3 regions of the Paenibacillus sp. FSL H7-0690 genome follow, and region 1 is predicted to be linked to each of the others. Evidence: riboswitches for the same ligand, from Rfam matches in the RefSeq annotation. Region 1 holds a riboswitch; each other region holds the start of a gene.

Region 1 (4,920 bases):
ATATTCCGCGTATACGGAATTAAGCTATTCCTCAGTGCTAACTTCGCCAGCCCGATACAGATCGGAGCATTGGAGACAGCTGATCCACTGGACCCAGCGGTGCGGCAATGGTGGAAAGATAAGGCTGGTGAGGTTTATCGAGTGATCCCTGATTTTGGCGGGTTTGTGGTCAAAGCAGATTCAGAAAATCGACCAGGGCCATTCACTTACGGGCGTGACCATGCCGATGGCGCTAATATGCTGGGAGAAGCACTGGAGCCGTTTGGCGGAATCGTGATTTGGCGTTGTTTCGTATATAACTGCAAGCAGGATTGGCGTGACCGTAAGACCGATCGGGCCAGAGCAGCGTATGATCATTTCAAACCATTGGATGGCCGTTTTAATGATAATGTAGTGCTGCAAATCAAGAATGGACCGATGGATTTTCAAGTCAGAGAACCGGTATCTCCGTTGTTTGGCGCACTGGAACATACCAATCATCTGATGGAGTTTCAGATTGCTCAAGAATATACGGGGCAGCAGCGGCATCTCTGTTATCTCGTTCCACAGTGGAAAGAAGTCCTTGATTTCAATACTTATGCCAAAGGGCAAACTACGCTTGTGAAACATATTGTGGACGGATCGGTGTGGGGAAATAAATATAATGGTGTGGCTGCTGTAACTAATGTTGGGGATGACATGAACTGGACGGGGCATGGGTTAGCTCAAGCCAATCTGTATGGATATGGGAGATTAATTTGGAATCCGGAGCTGACGGCAAAAGAAATAGCTGAGGAATGGATTCGCCTTACCTTTGGCACTGATGAAGGTCTAGTGGCTGCTATTCGCGGGATGTTAATGGACTCATGGAGGATTTACGAATCTTACACAGCTCCATTAGGTGTGGGCTGGATGGTTAATCCGGATCATCATTATGGGCCGAATGTGGATGGATATGAATACGCCAAGTGGGGAACGTACCATTATGCGGATCATAAGGGCATTGGTGTGGATCGTTCAGTCAAATCGGGAACGGGGTATAGCGGACAGTATATGGGTCTTAATGCATCAAATTATGAGAATCTAGCGTCTTGTCCAGAAGAGCTGCTGCTGTTCTTCCATCATGTTCCATACACGCATGTTCTGCAATCGGGGCAAACGGTTATACAACATATCTACGATACTCATTTCGAGGGGGCAGAGCAGGCTGCACAGCTTCTAGCAACATGGGAATCACTTGAAGGCAGCATGGATAGTGGATTGTATGTGCAAGTGAAGCAACGTCTTGAAGAGCAAGCAGAGCATGCGCAGGAATGGAGAGATCGGATCAATACGTATTTTTACCGCAAGAGCGGAATTGAGGATCTTAAAGGCAGAAAGATTTATTAGATTTTGAACCGAGGGATGATGATAGTGAGCCTCACGATTAGAGCGATTTTGAAAGATTTAATGGGAACTGTGGAACAGGTAGAAGGGACTGTGGATATTCTGAACCCAGGGGAACCGGAAACTGAAGTCACAGGGATTATTACGGCCTTTTCTGCCACACAAAATATTGTGGAGCAAGCAATAGCGTTAGGAGCCAATTTGCTGATCACGCATGAAGGTGTATTTTATAGCCATCATGCGGCGAACGAGTGGTTAGAAGGTGATCCGGTTTATCATGCGAAAAAAAGTCTGATCGGACATTCCCCAATAGCTATTTTTCGTTATCATGATTATTGGCATCGGCAAGAGCCAGATGGGATTATGATGGGTTTGCTGCGAGAGCTGGATTGGTCAGACTATGTGGAAGAGCAGCAAGCGGCTGCTACGATTCTCACTATTCCTGCCATGACTGTACTGGAAGCTGCTCAGTATATTAAAAGTAAGCTAGGGATCTCTTATGTACGCGCTGCTGGTGACCTGTCTCTGTCCTGCAAACGCATAGGGATATTAGTAGGTTACAGAGGGGGCGGGACGATGGCTATTCCACTTTTTAATGATCACAATCTTGATTTAATTATTGCTGGAGAAGGACCAGAGTGGGAGACTCCGGAATATGTGCGGGATGCAGGGCACCAAGGCAGATCTAAAGCGCTCATCATGTTAGGTCATGCGGAGAGTGAAGCGCCGGGGATGAAATATTTAGCTGAAATCTTAGCAGACAAATATCCCATGCTTCCTACCCGGTTCATTGCTGAACAACCCATCTATCAGATGGTTTAATCTGGGGAAATTAAGAGTACGGAATAAATAAACATATTATGGAGAAAATGAAGGGAAACAGGTCACTGAGAAAGGAGTGTTTCAATGGAAATTCCTTTGGAGGCTGATGAAGTATTAAGTCGGATCAAAAAGCTGCAAAGCGACGGAAGCTCGATCAGTAAAAAACAAGTAAAGCAAAGCGACCCAGAGCTTATGAGAAGTGCGCTGTTCTTTTTTCCAAGCTGGGAGCATGCATTGAAAAACGCCGATCTTTTGTAGCCATAGTATTGTAAAAGGAAGCTAAGTGGACAGGGGGATATCTCTGATTCTGCTTAGCTTTTTTCTTTTTTATGAAATCATTCGTGCTGTTCATGTGAAATAATATTAACAAGCTTGCCAAACGGATCGGGGACATAGAAACGACCAACACCCCAAGGTACAGAAACTGGCCCAATATTGGTATTGAAGATTGTCGTTTCTTATTAAATAGGAAAGTACTGGTGAATCACCCCCTTTTTCGCTTGCTTCAGAGCTGTTTTTCTAAAGAAAACGAGTAAACAAGAGCAAAAGAAAGAGAAAATGAAGAGTATGCTTAATATGAAATGAAAAGCATTGCTTTCAACATTATTTTGACCAGAGCCCTCCTTTACAAGAAAACCTTACAAGAGTATGATTCATCTCAGAACTGAGAATTATCTTAAATTTACAATTACATAAGCAATCCGCTTAATTTCCGTTTCTGGAAAGCGGGGGAACCAACAACTGGCAGCCGATGTGAGAGTCGGCACTGGTTATGGGGTGAATCCTGTTCCGGGTGCATAATATGCATCCCTGCAGGTAGGGCAACTCTCACTGCCCGAATCCGACAGCTAACCTCGTAAGCGTATGGAGAGAGGATGAATGGCGTGTTTAGTGATGAATAGCCACAGAGAATCCCTCTGTGGTTTTTTGCTGCGTTTTTAAGCAGATATAGTCGTAGAATTTATTATGAAAGAGGTGTTACCTTTGCCTATCGCTAAACTGAACGGAACTTCGCTCTATTATGAAATCAATGGAACTGGCACTCCGGTTGTGTTTATCCATGGACATGGATTAACACACAGTATGTTCAAACCACAGCTGGAGTATTTTTCCGATAAATATAAAGTGATTTTGTGCGATTTACGGGGGAATGGCAAGTCTGGTAAACTGCTGGAGGCCCCACATGAGATTATTGAGACGCAATGTCTGGATCTGATTATGCTGTTGAATGACCTAGGTATCCGTGAAGCAGTTTTTGTAGGAATCGCCTATGGTGGCTTAGTCGTTCAGCATATTGCCAAACAATATCCTGAGCGTGTAAAAGCCATTGTGGTTGCGGATAGCTTTTGTAGGACTCACGGATCAACAATAGTAGGGAAAATACAAACTATGGCAGCATATTGCAGTTTACTAATGTATTATCTCCCAAGCGAGCTGGTGTTGCCTTCGATTCGGATGATGTACCGAGAGCGCTGGAGTCTGGCCTACAATGAGATTAGAAGAGGGCTGCTGGACAAACGTCCCCGGGAGCTATATCGGCAAAGGCTGGCTACGAGCCATGTTGATTACACCAGATGCTTAAAGGCTTTTAAACGTCCTGCTTTATGTATTGTAGGGGACTTTAATGAATTTGGAGTGAATTGTATGAAGGAAATGGTGTCTCAGCTGCCACATGCGCAGTTGGCGATTATTCCGAACGCATTAGATCCAAGTAATCTGTGCCAGCCGGAGCAATTCAATGCGATTCTTCAACGTTTCTTAGAGAAGCAGCAGGGTACTCAGCAGATTAGCTGATCTATAGGGAGACCTTCGCAAGCGAAGCGTTTAAGTGAGAAAATAGGCGACCCATAGCCAGGGCGGAATGAGCTGGCTATGGGTCGTCTTTCTGGGAAGAACTTTAGGGGAATTCTCCCTAAAATGAAGGAGATTATGGCTCCTAGAACGTAGATTAGGGAAATCCTCCCTAATAATAGGATGTTTTTAGCCATAAATGGGTATTTGCATGAATTTTTAGGGAGGAATTCCCTAAAAACCTCATTTTAAAGCGATTATCGATGAACATTAGGGAGGATTTCCCTAATATAATGGACATCCAATTAAAGGCTGGCTTATCCGTAGTGAAATCTACGAATGAGCCAGCCTTTGGTTATTTTACTAACCGATGGATGTTGAACATTTACAAGCATATTGTACCTAGAACGCTACTTAATGTCCCTACCCTACCACAGCACCAAATATAGCTCACCCGACGTGGGAAAGAACTGTAGGCCCTAAGTAGTGAAGGTAAGTGTATAGAAGGAGGCGTAGTAAGCAACGCATCTGCTACTCTTGCATTTTGTACAATGCGATCTACTCGTGTAAGATTAAGATAATTCATACTAAAGGAGCTGAGTCATGATGTCTCAAGCTGAAACTATAAAACTGACTTCATTATCTTCAAAAGGGGGCTGTGGCTGCAAAATCGGTCCCGCCGATCTCATGCAGGTTATTCGTAGTCTGCCACCAACTGTTCCTAACCCGGATCTACTAGTAGGTCTTGATACTAGTGATGATGCAGGGGTGTACCGTTTAAGTGATGAATTAGCGTTAGTGCAAACTGTTGATTTTTTCACGCCGATCGTGGATGATCCCTATTCATTTGGTCAAATTGCAGCAGCCAATGCATTAAGTGATATTTATGCGATGGGTGGAAAGCCGCTTACGGTGCTTAATATTGTGGCCTTCCCTATTTCT
Region 2 (4,920 bases), 1.6 Mb from region 1:
TCATCTCCTTGGCTTCTATCTTTCGCCCGAGAAACTCTGGTGTTCTGCCAACCATTAGTCCACATAAGAAGACACCCATGATGGCATACATCAGCATATTGATTAGTCCGACACCTTTTCCCCCGAAGACGTTGTTGAGCATCATTAGGGCCAGAGGGGTAATGCCACCCAGCGGTGTCAGCGTATCATGCATATTGTTAACACTACCTGTCGTAGCTGCCGTTGTTACCGAAGTGAACAGCGAAGATTGCGGGATACCAAAACGTACCTCTTTACCTTCCATGCTGCCTTGCGAAGACTCGATCCCCAGCGCATTGATAGCTGGATTGCCTTTGGTTTCCGCATAATAATTCAATCCCAGCAGTAGTACGAACAAGGTCATCATTGCTGTGAAAATCACCCAGCCCTGACGTTTGTTCTTAGCGAACAACCCGTACATATATGGCAAAGAGGCTGGCAGCATCCACATAGAGAGAATCTCCAGAACGTTCGTAAGTGGATTAGGGTTCTCAAAAGGATGTGCTGAATTGGCTCCGAAGAAGCCGCCACCATTCGTACCTAAGTGTTTAATTGATTCCAAAGAAGCGACTGGACCGATAGCGATTTGTTGCGTCTGGCCTTCAAGTGTAGTGACCTCAAGCGATGGCTTGAGCGTTTGTGGCACATGCAATCCTACCAGCACCAATGAAACTAGCAGAGCTAATGGAATGAATACACGAATATGTGCTTTTACGAAGTCCTCGAAAAAGTTCCCGACTGATTTCTGTCCTGTAATCCCTCTGACAAAAGCAACCGCAACAGAAAATCCGCTCGCTGCAGACGTGAACATCATCATCGTGATGACTGCCATTTGTGAAAAATACGATAGTCCCGTCTCCCCGCTATAATGCTGCAGGTTCGTATTGGTCATAAAGCTGATCACCGTATTGAATGAAAGCGTCTGTTCCATATCGGCAATTCCATTCGGGTTCAGCGGCAATCCCCGCTGTAATCTTAGAAAAATATAACTGAAAGCAACCAGTACGATATTAGTTAAAACAAAGCTGAGTGCGTACTTCTTCCAGGACATTCCGTCCCGTTTTTTCAGGCCGATCAGCTTATAAATACCTTTCTCTGTGCCTGCAAACCAGCGATCCGTACGATTCGGTTCGTTAGAAAATACATGATATAAATACGTTCCCATCGGCTTGACCAGCAAGATGAGAATTACAATTACGACAACTATTTGCAAAATGCCCATGAATGCCCCTCCTTAAAATTTCTCAGGATGAATCAACGCGTAAACCAGATATATAAACAACAGTAGGGTAACAGCGATTACTAGAATCACAGCTTATCCCTCCCCGTATCCTCAACTACACCTGCGCACCAGCGCATAAAGCCATAAAATAACCCGTAAATTACAGCTAACGAAGCCACCATATACAGATCCATCATATCTTCCGCACTCCTTCCATTATCCTTGATGAGGTGATCTATCGATTAGAAAATCAGCATCACCACTATGGGAATAGATTACATAGCTCGCCCCAAGTCTTTTATAGACCAATCTAGGATTTATTGAACTTGTAATCACAAAAATCGGCTGTGTCGTCCAGGTACGGCACATCTGAATATAGCGGCAGCAAAGCGGAAAGCTGCTCTCAAACAGATATACCCTGCCTACCGGGAACGATGGGCGAAACCAAGTGCTCTGATGGCGGGTATCCACAAGAATAACCTGCTCAATCCCGAGCTCCTCAAGTAAAGCTTTCTCAGCCACATTGTTGGTTAATCCCGCCATCTTAATACCCCTGAACTTCAGAAGTTTAATGAAATGTTCTCCCGCCTTTGTAGGCGCACATACAAGCACATATTCATTCTGATCCGTCATCTTTTTTTCTCCTCCTGCTCATTTACAACAAGGAGGCAACGAAAATCTCCGAAAGGATGTTGACCTATCGTCATTTTCGGGCACAACCTAAAGCTCGGTTGTGTCACGTCATTAGACGCTGCCTTACAAATACCGCTAATGATGAATTTAGCGACCTCTTAGGGGAGGCCTCCATAAATGCTTTGCTTCTAAGAGCACAGCAAAAAGCCACAAAGGATCTCCTCTGTGGCTCGCTAGCGGTCACATTGCACTCATCCTCTCTCCATACGCTTACGAGGTTAGCTGTCGGATTCGGGCGGTGAGAGTCGCCCTACCTGTATAGATGCGAGCTCACTCACACCCTCTACAGGATTCACCCCATAATCGGCTTCCGACTCTCACATCGGCTGCCGATTGTTGGTTCCCCCGCTTTCCTTATCGGAAATTAAGCGGATCAAATATTCGATTGTCGTTGAAACAGGAGTAATCATACTCTTATGCACGAAGACTTGTAAAACCTGAATGATGCCAAAATAATGCAAATTAAAAACTATTTTCCCATTAGATAGCGCTTACTTGATATCTAATCTCTCTATATCTCTTGTTTACTCGAGTTTGGAGCGTTTAATCGCTATCTATAACCCATGTGATTTTATTCACCTTTTTAGAGCGAAAATACTGCAAATTCCCATTATAGGTAGAAACGCAAGAAGCTGAGGCTGAACGAGAAAGAGGCGCGATAACACGCCATAAATACCTATTTACCTCGTTTTTCAGTCGTAGTCGGCAGGATATGGTTAAAATTGCTCTAAAAGAACATTTTCCGTTTTTTACAGAAAATCTTGAAAAGAGTATGATTCGGGTTGAATCCAATTCATGAAAAACAATCAACGCTGAGTTCCTGCATTGCAGGGAACGGGGGAACCATCAGGCCACCTGGCCTACTTGGGGTGAATCCAAAGGAGACTGCATAAGTCTCAATAGGTAGGGCGACTCTCACCGTCCGAATCCGACAGCTAACCTCGTAAGCGTAAAGAGAGAGACCCTTGATCCGCCACGCTTTGGCCCAGGTATATCTGCCTGTAATCCAAAACCGCAGCAGAGGTCCTCCTCTTGCTGCGGTTTTTGCGTTACCTGAGCTTATTAGGTGATAGCACGCTGGATGGGGTGAATGTTTTGAAGCACTATTATTTAGGGATACATCAAGGGCTGCTTGAGCCGATAAGTCTAAATTACGTTTGTTTCGGGGCCTTGTGGTTCGAAGAACATAATCACAGGTACATTGTAGGCTATGCATTTGGCCAGAACCAGATCCAAGCCCTTCGCCAGTTCAGCACACCTTCTTCTTGTAAAGACTGTTTAGACTCTAAGATTGTATATGAGATATATAAAAAAATTCGAGAACAACAGCAGCAGCAGGATTGGTCATCACACCAAAAGCTCCCGTGGTTTACAGCCTTCAAGGAGCCTTGGAAAGATGTAAGCGCCGGTTGGTATGTCTTGAGATCCCGCAGCACCTTTCCCTTACATCTATCTGTTATACGAAAAGAGAAGTTCCGACTATGGCTAGAGCATACCGCAGTCTGTGAGAATAAAATGGAAATGCTCGCTTGTGTAGAAAAGGCTAGTGTCACTCATCATGTAGACTTAAAGCTTTTGGAAATCTAAGGAGGAACCCTACTATGGACCAGCGCAGACTATCCCGCATTGAAGTATTTGTATTGGATGAACCCGAGCCTATTCACTATGGAATGGAAGGGGCTGAAGGCTGCCGTTATGGTATTCTGAAGCTCACCTGTAAGGGAGGCTGCAGTTGGGGGGCTTGTCTGATCTCTGCCAACACCAAAAATTTCGATCTCATTAAATGGAGTTCTTTTTTACGGGCTATCTGTCATTGCCGTCTTGAGGAAGCGCTGGATAAGGTCCGTCGCGAAGGTTCAGATTGGGAGCAGGTTAAGCTTGAGCTAGTTCAGGGTGCTTTGCAGGATTTAAAGGCCAAGCTCCAGGGTAAATCCTTGGCAGGGCATATTCAGCAAGGGCGTCTGTACAGTGTTGCAGCAGGGGGGAGCAATTCCAGAAGTGAACGGCTCTACTACAAACCTTCCAAAGCTTTATCCAGTGCCTCCCAGCAGAAACACAGTTGCCCGGAACCAGACACCGCCGATCTCATCAATAAATCCATCTCTTACTTTTCTATATTATAGATTCAAGCAAATCTCTCAATCTGAAAGGATCGTGTTCACCATGCCTGACCCCTTACCTCCCGAGTCCACCTACAGTACTAAATTTGCAGAGTGTGTTCAAAAGTATACTAATGAAGTCTACGTACTTAGTTCCATGTTGTTAGAACAATCTAATGAGGCAGACAAGATTACTATCCGCACCTTCACAGAGCTTCATAAAATATATCGTCAGGATGATTTCGATCCTCAGTTATTCTCTATCCACGCTTACCGCACTTGTATTCGCCAGTGTGCTGATTCTTTTGCCCGGCGCTCGCTTCTATCGGCTAAGGCATTACCTTGGGAGGAACAGCTTGTGAAGGTCATGTGGTACGGTCTAAAGCTGCCTCTTTCTCAAATAAGCATTATTCTGCAAAAAAGTGTTCCCGCACTGAAAACACAGCTTAGAGCTGTACGGGAGCAGATGACCACCCAAACGGATATACTAACGAGCGCAAATCTTTCTATAATTTAGTCACTGACTAGAATTCAGACAATCTTTAAGCGCATGAAGCATCTAACGGACTCAGGAGCCTTTAATTGAAGCTTTTCCACAAATATGGCCGGCGTTCGGACTCCAGTAGAAATCCCGAGCGATGAACGTCTTGGATCGTCTTAAAGCAAGCCCTAATCATCTTCCACCAAGGCTTACGGACCCAGATGACGTTACTTACACGTTTATCGCCTTTTGAGCATAGTATCGGACTCCAGTGCAACTATTTGGTTAAAAGAGCTACTAATTCACCATTTTTCATGCCAATAGCGACTATAGTGTCCGATATCTTGCTAAATCTCGATGATTGTTGCATTTAAGTGCTGCTGGGTCCGTTAGCTATATCAGCTCGT
Region 3 (4,920 bases), 1.1 Mb from region 1:
GCCTGGAGTACGAATTAAGGTGTATCTCGACCCACTGCACAAAGACTTACAAGAGCGTTACCTTCAAGCTGCCAAGGCTGCCCTGACCTACTTCAGCAAATGGTATGGCCCTTATCCCTACTCTACGCTGTCTATTATCGTCCCACCTAAGGAGGGAAACGGCGCGGGAGGAATGGAATATCCTACACTTATTACAGCCTTTGGGGCCGCAGATTCTTCTCCAGATACCTCACTTGAAAGAACCGTCATTCATGAGATCGGCCATCAATACTTCTACGGTATGGTAGCCAGTAATGAATTCGAAGAGGCTTGGCTGGATGAAAGCTTTACTTCCTATGCCGAAGACAGACTTATGGAACAAGAATACGGTATCAAGTCTAATTTGCCTTTACAGGCCAGCCTGGTGACTATACCTGAGCCGTTAAATCTGGAAACGTGGAAATATGCAGGGGCGGATTCCTATAGCCGAAATGTTTATATCCGCGGCAAGCTTGTACTTAAAGATATCGAACGCCAGGTAGGTACCAAAGCAATGAACAACATCATGTCCTCCTACGCTCGTAAGTTCCGTTTCCAGCATCCCGCTACGTCAGATTTTCAGAAAGTCGTTGAGAAGGTAACCAAAAAATCATGGCAGGCATATTTCGATGATTACATTTATGGTGATGGTGCGCCTGACTTCTCAGTAGATACGATTACTTTTAAAAAAAATAACAGCGGCGATGCTCAAAGCTACGAATCATTAGTGAAGATTTCAAATAAAGGGAGCCATTACGTTGATGTTCCCGTGAAATTCACATTCGCCGACAGCTCTTCGGTGCAGCGGGTCTGGAACGGTGAAGGAGCAGAGACTACGTTTCAATTGTTAAGCGATAATCCTCTTCTCTCTGCTGAGATTGACCCTGAGCATTCCATCTTATTGGAGAGCAAACATTTAAACAACTTTAGGCTGGCGGAAATAGAGCCCAAGACGCTCTCTCGCTGGACGTTAAGTGTAACTAAACTACTTGAAACCGTGCTCGGAACTCTTGTCTGGTGAGGTGAATGATTGTGAGAACATCGATAACCCGCGGCTGGCAAAGCATGAAGGAGCAATTTTATATTTTAATTCTGCTCTTCATCTACCGACTGCTCTGGGGCTACTTTATGTATGGTTTCATCCGATCTGCTATTATTCCAATTCTACTGCGCTATCCAGATAAAGACGCCGGCGGCAGCGGTATGGGCAGACTGTTGTATTATATCGAGGGACAGTTCAGCTTGAATACTGACCCTGCGATACGCACTTGGTTATGGATGCTTCTAGGACTTGTTGTCTTGCGACTTCTGCTTTCTCCTTTCATAAGGGCAGGATTGCTGCATGAGCTGCACCAGGAGCGAAAGGGCGAGCGCGGGCTGTTCTTTTTCCCCGGCATGAAGATCTATGGACTACCTGTCTTAGTCTTTAGCCTAATCGAATGGGTGCTGACCCTGCTGCCGCTTTACTGGCTTGCTCCAAAAATGTACGGGCTGTTCTTATCCTCTTTGTTTAACTACACTTTGTTACTTCATTTAGTACCATACGTATTGGCATGGCTTATATATATTTTTATCGTGCGCCTGTTTCTTCTATATATGCAGTTTGGTTACACCGGCGGTACAGGAATGTTCTCCTCACTGTTCATCTGCTTGCGGTCACTGATTCCTGCTATAGGTGTTTCCATTGTACTTGGTGCGGGAGGCTTGCTCTTACTGCTAGTGTGCGGACTGACGGGTCTGTTCTGTCCCGGCCTGCCGGCACTTATAATACGGCAAATCTCACCACTACCTTCTACGCTCTTAAAAATGTGGGGAATCTCTGCACAATATCATCTATGGTGTAGCAAAGCATTTCCACAATAAATTAACCTTATTTGACATAATAAAAAGGTCCCAATTCCTGTATTCAGGAGCTGGGACTTTTTCTCATTACGGATAACTTAAGAGTATTTGCAAAATCATAAAAGCTCTGTTACAATAAGTCCTGTGCTATTAGTAACAATTTTGTAATCAATTGAAACGATTCCTACATAACTAAATGTATTTATCGTAAGTGTAACTGTCGAAACGTCATTCTCTTGGTGCTTAACACGCCTAATTCCTTTGCACCGGGAAGTGGGGGAACCATATTTTGGGTGAATTGATCTCGCTTTACAGGGATCATAGGGAATCTTCTACCGAACCCTTAAGCTAACCTCGCAGGCCTTGGAAGGAGTACATCTTTTGAAAAGACATAATTTAAGAAAAAAATGCGTCGCTGCGGCGCTAGGACTTGTAATGGCATTATCTATTGGTGGAGGAAGCGCCTTTGCCGACTCTAAGATGGACACTGTAATCTCAAAGACTATTGGAGTTGCCTATAAAACCGGAGGTACAAGCACTGCCGGATTTGATTGCTCTGGATTTACAAAATATGTATTCAAGAATGTGGGTCTTACTTTACCTCGTACATCAAAAGCTCAATATAGCGTTGGAACTGCTGTATCCAAAAGCAATCTGCGTTCTGGTGATCTAGTGTTCTTTAACACACTTGGCAATGGAGTATCCCATGTCGGCATTTATGTTGGAAACGGAAAATTCGCACAATCGTCCTCTTCGCGTGGAGTGACCATCACTTCACTCAGTCAGGCCTACTGGGCCAATCGTTATGTTGGCGCTAAAAGAGTAATGAGTACTTCAGCTTATCAAGCTGTAGCCTTCGATTGAAACCTTCCTCACAACTATAACCTCATAATTACAACTATATGAACCTGAATCTGATTATTCCCGTAATCAAATTCGGGTTTTTCTTTTTTCCATAATATATTTTTACACTAATAGAGCCCAATTGAAACACGTTTATTTGATAAAAATTGCAATTATATTAAAAATTAGGTCATTATTAACGCTTACATATGCCTTTCTACCGTAAAAATGCCAATTTTTCTGCATTAATATGTTAAAAACGATTGCCAAGCGGCTTTCTGTTTGTTACAATTAGCGCAGTGAGATTTTAGTAACATTTTTGTAATCATTAAGTTGTTATTTACAAAGGTTTTGTCATGTATTGATTACAAGCTAATCCTAATCAACAGTATGAGCCGAGTTTCCTAACTATTAGGAAAACGGGGGAACCAACTTTGGGTGAATTGACCTCCATTATATAGAGGGGTCATAGGGGACCTTCAACCGAACCCTTAAGCTAACCTCGTAGGCATTTGGAAGGGGTATACACTTTTGAAGAAGAAGTTAGCAGCAGCAGTACTAAGCTTTTCCATCATCCTCACCATCGGAGCAGGAAGCGCTTTCGCAGATTCCAAAATGGATAAAGTGATTGACAAGGCCATCGGTACTAAATACGTATCCGGCGGTATATCCACTAACGGATTTGATTGCTCCGGATTTACAATGTATGTGTTTGATAAGATTGGCATTAACCTTCCACACCAATCAGGTTCCCAATATCAAATGGGCACAGCAATCTCCCGTGATGATATAAGAGCCGGAGATCTTGTATTCTTCAATACAAGTGGCAAAGGTGTCTCCCATGTCGGCATTTATGTCGGTGAAGGTAAGTTCGCACACGCTTCTACCTCACGCGGTGTTACGATTAGCTCTCTGAGTGATAGCTACTACGTGAAACGCTACGTTGGTGCTAAGCGCATTATGAGCACAGACGCTTACCAATCGGTTGCTGCTGAATCGGAAGACAATGATGATGTTCAATAAGTAACGTACATAGGCTCTTTTCCAAGGTAACTCTTGGAGGAGAGCTTGTTTTTTTGTCTTATTACTTATTTACCCCTCTCATAATTTGTAAAACATTCCTCTCATATAAAGTTTCTGAGTCGAACCTCCCCCATTTTGTATATAATTAGTAATATAGCAATGTCCTCGTGAAAGGAGATCGTTGACTTTATGATAAATCCCTCGGTAACTTTTCATGTAGTTCCTATGGAGGCAATTCACGGAGAAGCTATTTGTAAGTGGAGCTATACGCCTCCATATAATATTTATGGCTGGATGCCGTGGGAGCAGATGCAGGCTCTTGGCATCGAGTTTGGTGATCCGCAGCTCCGGGAGGAACAATATGTCTCCATATTAAATGAACAAGAGGTTTTGTGCGGATTCGCACAGTTGTTTCCGATGGAAGGAGTCGTTCGTTTAGGAGTTGGGATGCGCCCCGATCTATGCGGCCATGGTTTAGGCAAACTATTCGTAGATGCCATCGTCCAGACAGCTTTGAATCGTTATCCTGATCGTGAGATAGATCTGGAAGTCCTGACCTGGAACCAACGCGCCATTCGAACTTATCAAAAATGTGGATTTACGATTACAGATACGTATGAACGCCGCACACCTACAGGAGACAAACCTTTTTATTGCATGGTCTATGACAAATGATATTAAATACCAGATATTTCATAAGAATGATTGTATTCTCGTTCATTTTTTTGTCACAAACCCTATGATAACGCTTCACCATAAGCTATAATGTAGGGAGCAGCTTACATAGAAGGGACGAATTGGGATGCAGAAATGGATCATGAGCGGTTTGTTTTTTGCCGCCTGTGCCTTTGCGGTAGTACTCATGTTTACACTTCCGGGTAAAGAAGAGGTAGCGGAAGAAAATAAGCCCACGATGCCGGTAGTTCAACTGGACGCAGCAAAGGCAGAAGCAACCGTGAAAGCCAGCTGTATCACCTGTCACGGCGATCAGCTTCAAGGTGGAGTTGGACCAAGTCTTCAGAATGAAGGCGGCCAGCATGACGCTGAGGAAATCTACAGCATTGTCACTAAAGGACGTGGTCAAATGCCTTCCTTTAAGGAAAAGCTAGCGCCTGAAGAGATCGCCAACGTCGCACTCTGGCTCTCAGAGAAAAAGTAACCCATCAAGCAACTAAAAACGCCCGTGTATGAGAT

The links. Region 1 has a riboswitch for cyclic di-AMP ahead of MHI32_RS26010 (alpha/beta hydrolase). Riboswitches for the same ligand answer to the same signal wherever they lie in the genome.
Region 2: linked by a shared signal. The riboswitch ahead of MHI32_RS03020 (hypothetical protein) and the one ahead of MHI32_RS26010 (alpha/beta hydrolase) in region 1 are both predicted to bind cyclic di-AMP.
Region 3: linked by a shared signal. The riboswitch ahead of MHI32_RS00545 (C40 family peptidase) and the one ahead of MHI32_RS26010 (alpha/beta hydrolase) in region 1 are both predicted to bind cyclic di-AMP.

Annotation. Positions count from the first base shown of each region.
Region 1 covers NZ_CP150281.1:5,923,432-5,928,351, reverse strand. Annotated here, with positions in the region: gene MHI32_RS26025 (alpha-glucuronidase family glycosyl hydrolase) at 1-1,368, shown strand, start outside; gene MHI32_RS26020 (Nif3-like dinuclear metal center hexameric protein) at 1,387-2,187, shown strand; gene MHI32_RS26015 (hypothetical protein) at 2,272-2,445, shown strand; cyclic di-AMP (ydaO/yuaA leader) riboswitch at 2,880-3,066, shown strand; gene MHI32_RS26010 (alpha/beta hydrolase) at 3,172-3,981, shown strand; gene selD (selenide, water dikinase SelD) at 4,585-4,920, shown strand, end outside.
Region 2 covers NZ_CP150281.1:650,994-655,913, reverse strand. Annotated here, with positions in the region: gene kdpA (potassium-transporting ATPase subunit KdpA) at 1-1,240, opposite strand, end outside; gene MHI32_RS03020 (hypothetical protein) at 1,457-1,873, opposite strand; cyclic di-AMP (ydaO/yuaA leader) riboswitch at 2,125-2,314, opposite strand; cyclic di-AMP (ydaO/yuaA leader) riboswitch at 2,734-2,897, shown strand; gene MHI32_RS03015 (hypothetical protein) at 2,966-3,520, shown strand; gene MHI32_RS03010 (hypothetical protein) at 3,535-4,056, shown strand; gene MHI32_RS03005 (hypothetical protein) at 4,097-4,549, shown strand.
Region 3 covers NZ_CP150281.1:112,063-116,982, reverse strand. Annotated here, with positions in the region: gene MHI32_RS00555 (M1 family metallopeptidase) at 1-1,039, shown strand, start outside; gene MHI32_RS00550 (hypothetical protein) at 1,051-1,881, shown strand; cyclic di-AMP (ydaO/yuaA leader) riboswitch at 2,100-2,238, shown strand; gene MHI32_RS00545 (C40 family peptidase) at 2,296-2,724, shown strand; cyclic di-AMP (ydaO/yuaA leader) riboswitch at 3,087-3,229, shown strand; gene MHI32_RS00540 (C40 family peptidase) at 3,274-3,726, shown strand; gene MHI32_RS00535 (GNAT family N-acetyltransferase) at 3,916-4,401, shown strand; gene MHI32_RS00530 (cytochrome c) at 4,529-4,885, shown strand.